DNA from 2 places in the Pseudoalteromonas fenneropenaei genome. Region 2 is predicted to be linked to the other one. Evidence: predicted binding sites of a transcription regulator. Region 2 holds the regulator's gene; the other holds the start of a gene.
What was found. Region 2 encodes NrdR, which represses ribonucleotide reductase genes. Its sites were predicted from a motif close to AAACACNANATNTNGTGTTT; they were not measured.

Region 1: a site for NrdR is predicted at 1,151-1,170, ahead of nrdG (anaerobic ribonucleoside-triphosphate reductase activating protein). Genes of this name have one in related genera too.

Annotation. Positions count from the first base shown of each region.
Region 1 covers NZ_JBHRSD010000015.1:4,917-8,078, reverse strand. The annotation lists gene mog (molybdopterin adenylyltransferase) at 409-936, opposite strand; gene nrdG (anaerobic ribonucleoside-triphosphate reductase activating protein) at 1,199-1,651, shown strand; gene nrdD (anaerobic ribonucleoside-triphosphate reductase) at 1,657-3,162, shown strand, end outside.
Region 2 covers NZ_JBHRSD010000013.1:16,407-19,568, forward strand. The annotation lists gene ACFOEE_RS08155 (riboflavin synthase) at 1-118, opposite strand, end outside; gene ribD (bifunctional diaminohydroxyphosphoribosylaminopyrimidine deaminase/5-amino-6-(5-phosphoribosylamino)uracil reductase RibD) at 126-1,244, opposite strand; gene nrdR (transcriptional regulator NrdR) at 1,245-1,697, opposite strand; gene glyA (serine hydroxymethyltransferase) at 1,795-3,051, opposite strand.

The DNA of each region.
Region 1 (3,162 bases), on a different contig from region 2:
TGATGTTTAAATGTTAACTATAGACGCAAAACCCAACCTTGGCGAAGCAGCTAACAATCTTAATCTACGAGCGAGTCGGTCGTTTTTCTGCCGCTAACCGCCTCTAGTTTCTACTTACCGATTTTTTATCATATTGGATAACTTATTGCTACAAGTAGCTTTATGCCTTCAAAGCTAAAATTGCTTTGGGATAAAAACGACCAAATCGCTCGTTTTCCTGACTATATGAGAAACTTGTAACAAAGAAGCCAAAAATAGACAAAGCGAAGATTGCTATTCGCTCGATTGAGACCCTAACTCATTTTGGGGCAGAAACGAGTTACGCTGAAGGCCAGCTTTTGGCACAAAGTACTTCTTTAAAAAGCGAGGAGTGAACTCTCGCTTAAAAGAAATGCTCAAGCCCCTTAACTATGATTTTGGGCGAAATACCTTAATCACGGACTCATCGCAGGTAATAAACGGCCCTTCTAATAAATCAATGCAATAGGGAACTGCAGGGAATACCGCATCTAGACATTGGCGGATCGCTTTGGGTTTACCCGGCAGATTGATGATGAGTGACTTATTGCGAAGCCCTGCGGTTTGCCGAGAAAGAATGGCCGTTGGAACGTATTTTAAACTCTCTTGTCGCATTAGCTCCCCAAAACCCGGCATCATTTTATCACACACCGCTTCAGTGGCTTCTGGGGTGACATCCCGCTTGGCAGGTCCCGTGCCGCCTGTGGTGATGATAAGGCTGCATTGCTCGTTGTCGGCCAGTTCACACAAGGCTTGCTCGATAAGGGGTTGCTCATCTTCAACCAATCGATATACGGGTTGCCAGTCTGAGGTGAGGTAAGCCTTTAAAGTATCTTCAATCGCTGGGCCCGAAAGGTCGTCGTATTGACCGCGACTTGCTCTATCGCTCACCGTCAAAATACCAATTTTGGTCGTCATACCTGTCCTTTATGCTTGCTAAAAGGGCAGTCTAACAAACATCCATGGTGGAAAAACTCCCTCTAAGTAGGTAGTGAGTGGTAGTTGCTTTTGGTAGGCCACTCGTCGTGCTTTTTATTGATAATTCATCCTTTATAACTACCCACATTTTCACCTTGGTTGCTAGCTGTATTGTTTGATCTAGATCAAGTTGGTCACTGGCTTAAAAAACGACAGATACTATATATTGTGCTTACTGAGCTTTGTAACACTAAATATAGTTATGTTTAATGTATTGGAACCCCAAGTTTGTTTTCAAGAAGTGCCTAACGAAATCGCGCTTGGGTTTGTCTGTACTGGCTGCCAACTTGGGTGCAAAGGGTGTCATAGCCCACAAAGCTGGAATGCAAATTTAGGCACGCCTTTAACCCAAACTGTATTTGCAGGTTGGTTGCGCCGATATGAGGGGTTAATTACCTGCGTGGTGTTTTTTGGGGGAGAATGGCAAGAGCATCGGCTGTTACCACTACTGCGTTACGCGCAAAGCCAAGGTTTAAAAACCTGTTTGTACACCGGCTTAGACTACGTGTCAGAGCAACTTAAAAACGAGCTGACGTATCTCAAAACGGGCCGTTATATCCAATCACTTGGCGGCCTTGGGCAACATTCAACCAATCAAAAGTTTATTGATGTTGCTTCGGGTCAACTACTCAATTCTTACTTTATAAAAGGGTGAACATCATGCCTGCGCTATCACAACAACAACTTGAACAAAAAATAAGCTTTATAAACAACTATTGTCATGCAGTTAACCCGGCTGATGGGTCGACGATGGATGCCAATGCCAATGTGACCAGTAAGAATATAGCCACGCTCGAATCTGAATTAATGAAAGACTACTTTATTCAGGTTAATCGCGCCTTAGTCAGTCAGAAGATTAAGGCGTTATTTGGTGACGCGCTCGCACAAGAGTACATTCGGCAAATTGAAGCGCATGAGATTTATGTTCACGATGAAACCAGCCTCAAACCCTATTGTACTTCGATTACTATGTATCCGTTTTTATTGGACGGACTGACCAAACTCGGTGGCGAGTCTAAAGCGCCAAAACATTTAGAGTCGTTTTGTGGTAGCTTTGTTAATTTAGTTTTTGCAATTAGCGCACAATTTGCGGGAGCCGTCGCCACGGTCGAGTTTTTACTGTATTTCGATTATTTTGCGCGTCAGGACTACGGTGATGACTATCTTGTCACGAGCAAAACGCAGATAGAAAACCATCTTCAGCATGTGGTGTATGCGCTCAACCAACCGGCGGCCGCACGCGGTTATCAAAGTGTGTTTTGGAATATTTCTTTGTATGACGAGCCATATTTTGAGGCGATGTTTGGGCACTTTGTTTTTCCTGATATGACTTCGCCTAATTGGGCAACGGTCAGCGCGTTGCAACACTTTTTCCTAAACTGGTTTAATCACGAGCGCACCAAAGCAATTTTGACCTTCCCGGTGGTTACCGCTGCCATGTTGGTGAATGAGGGGGCGCCTGTCGATAAACGGTTTGCCAACCTTTGCGCGCAGAACTTAAGTGAGGGTGGGCAGTTTTTTGTGTATCAATCCGAAAACCCTGACTCTTTGGCGTCGTGTTGCCGACTCAGAAATGAAATTAGCGATCATAGCTTCTCTTACAGCCTCGGGGCGGGCGGGGTATCGACTGGGTCGATTAATGTGATTACGCTCAATATGAATAGGCTAGTGCAGGATGGACGAGATTTGGCGAGTGAAGTGCAAAAGCTGCACAAGTATCAAATCGCCTATCGACAACTGATGGAAGAATATCAATGTGCAGGCATGTTACCGGTTTATGATGCTGGGTTTATCTCATTCAAAAAGCAGTTTTTAACGATTGGTATTAATGGCTTAGTAGAAGCAGCAGAATTTTTGGGGTTGGATATTTCAGTAAATTCCGATTACACAAATTGGGTGCAAGCGCAGTTACAGGTTATATATGCAGAAAACCGTAAGGCTTCGCAAGAAACTGGGTATTTGTTTAATACCGAATTTGTTCCGGCCGAGAACTTGGGGGTCAAAAATGCCAAGTGGGATAGCAAAGCAGGCTACGAAGTGCCAAGGGATTGCTACAACAGTTACTTTTACCGAGTTGAGGATGAAGCGTTAAACCACTTAGATAAATTTATTTTGCACGGCAAAGCCATCACACAATATCTAGATGGCGGTTCGGCGCTGCATTTA
Region 2 (3,162 bases):
CACCCAATTGTACATCGGCCATGTTGAGCGTGGCACTTTGCACTCTGACACAAAGGTCGCCTTGCTGCAGTCGTAATTCCGTTAATGTGCCAGTGGCTTCTATAATACCTGTAAACATACTTATCCTATTTAAGCGCGGTAATGCGTAAATCGCTGCCGATTTGCACTACATCGCTAAAAGTCAGTGTGGTTGCCTGCGCGAGAGCCATTAAAGGTGGCACTGCAAACAAGCCGCGTCCTGCATTACCAATAATCTTCGGCGCCAAATAGACCACATACGAATCAATCAAACCCGCTTCATGAAACACCCCAGCAAGGGTTTGCCCGGCTTCAAGCCAAACGTGATTAATTCCTCGCCGTGCTAACAATTTAAGGACCGCGGTTGGGCAAATTTTGCCATTACGGCTCTCAACTTGACACTGCTCAACGAAATGAGGCCAGTGTGGTGAATTATCAAGCGGCTGGGTGGAGTTTCTGAGTAATAAAACCGGCCCCTCGGTTTGAAACAAGGCCAAGTCTGGCGTCAGGCGGTTTTGCGAATCAAAAATGACTCGTAAAGGCTGGCGGATAGTGTCTTGCAACTCAGGGTAAAAATGACTTCTCACCGAAAGCTGCGCATCGTCCGCCAAAATAGTATCGGCGCCAGAAATAATCGCGCAGCTTTTAGCCCGAAAACGTTGTACATCTTCACGCGCGAGTGGGCCGGTGATCCACTTACTTTCGCCGTTTTCGAGTGCAGTTTTACCATCCAAACTCGCCGCAAGTTTGCAAGTCACATACGGCATACCCGTCGCCATACGTTTAAAAAAGCCTAAGTTAAGCGCTCTGGCCTCATCGCCAAGTAAGCCGTAAGCGGTTTCGATACCTGCTGCACTCAGCATTGCCATACCTTTGCCAGCAACTTGTGGATTGTTATCAACCATAGCCGCAATCACTTTGCTGACGCCCGCTTTGATAAGCCCTTCAGCGCAAGGGGGCGTGCGGCCATAATGGCTACAAGGTTCTAAGGTAACGTAGGCCGTTGCGCCTTTGGCTTTGTCGCCAGCAGCTTTTAAGGCATGTACTTCAGCATGGCCTTCACCGGCACGGATGTGAAACCCTTCGCCGACAATCTCGCCATCTTTGACAATAACGCAGCCAACATTTGGATTCGGGGTCGTGGTATATTGCCCGTGCGCAGCTAGTGCAATGGCACGGCGCATAAATTGTTCATCTTGGGCAGTAAATTGTTGCAGCTCGCTCACTTAGTGCTCTCCTAGCTTCGCGATTTCTTCACCAAACTCTTTGATGTCTTCGAACGAGCGATACACTGACGCAAAGCGTACATAGGCAACTTTATCGAGCTTTTTCAGTGCTTCCATGATCAACTCACCAATAAAGTGGCTTGGCACTTCGCGCTCGCCCGTTGCGCGCAGCTCAGATTTAATTTTGTGGATCACTTCTTCGATTTGCTCTGTACTGACAGGGCGTTTTTCTAACGCGCGATGTAAGCCGTTAAGAAGCTTATCTTCGTTAAAAGGTTCACGCGAGCCATCTTGTTTAATCACCCGCGGCATTACTAACTCAGCCCCTTCGAAGGTGGTAAAACGTTCATGGCATTCAATACATTCGCGACGACGACGCACTTGGTGGCCTTCACCTACTAAACGTGAGTCGATAACTTTAGTCTCTTTCGCCGTACAAAAAGGACAGTGCATAGTCTGAGTTTCCCCATAAACAAAAGGCCGCTACAAAGGCGGCCTTATCATAGCAAAAAACGTTTCAGCAAAAAACGTTTCTGCTTAAGCATTTAGTTTATGCGTAAACTGGGAACTTAGCACAAATCGCTTTTACTTTTTCACGTACAGCAAGTTGTACTGAAGTGTCTGTGATGTTGTCTAAAACGTCACAGATCCAGCCCGCAAGTTCACTTGCTTCTGCTTCTTTAAAGCCACGACGCGTAATCGCCGGTGAACCAATACGTAGACCTGACGTCACAAACGGTGAACGTGGATCGTTTGGTACTGAGTTTTTGTTTACTGTAATAAATGCATTACCTAAAGCAGCGTCTGCATCTTTACCTGTGATGTCTTTCTTGATTAGGTCAAGTAGGAACAAGTGATTATCTGTTTTACCAGATACGATGTCATAACCACGCGCCTGCATCACTGCCACCATAGCTTGTGCGTTTTTCACGACTTGTACTTGGTAGTCAGTGAATTCTGGTTGTAACGCTTCTTTGAATGCTACTGCTTTTGCTGCGATAACGTGACACAGAGGACCACCTTGGCCGCCTGGGAATACCGCGCTGTTTAGCTTTTTGTAGATTTCTTCATCGCCACAAGCTGACAGGATCAAACCACCACGCGGACCCGCTAGTGTTTTGTGCGTAGTTGTCGTAACAACGTGCGCATGCGGTAATGGGCTTGGGTAGATACCAGCTGCAACAAGACCTGCAACGTGCGCCATATCGACAAGTAAGTATGCGCCTACTTTGTCAGCGATTTCACGGAATTTAGCCCAATCAACAATACCTGAGTACGCTGAGAAACCACCGATGATCATTTTTGGTTTGTGCTCAAGTGCCAAAGCTTCTACTTGTGCGTAATCGATTTCACCTGTTTCTGGGTTTAAGCCGTATTGTACAGCATTGTAAGACTTACCAGAGAAGTTGACGTGCGAACCGTGCGTCAAGTGACCACCGTGCGCTAGGCTCATACCTAACACGGTGTCTAACGGCTTAAGTAAAGCTTGGAAAACCGCCGCGTTTGCTTGAGAACCTGCGTGTGGTTGAACGTTTGCGTAATCACACTTGAAAAGTTCACATGCACGGTCAATTGCCAATTGTTCAACTACATCAACGTGCTCACAACCACCGTAATAACGCTTACCTGGATAACCTTCAGCATATTTGTTGGTTAATTGCGAACCTTGAGCTTCAAGTACGCGTGGGCTGCAGTAGTTCTCAGACGCGATCAATTCGATATGTTCTTCTTGACGCGCTGTTTCTGCTTCAATTGCCGCAAACAATTCAGGATCAAAATCAGCAATATTCATGCTACGTTCTAACATGGGGTCTCCTAGGTACACGTATGGTATGAAAAGCAATATTGTACGCGCAAAATCTCCTATTGCCTACGCATTAGGGGCGCTTCGAGCTTGAACATATTTAAACAAGGAATG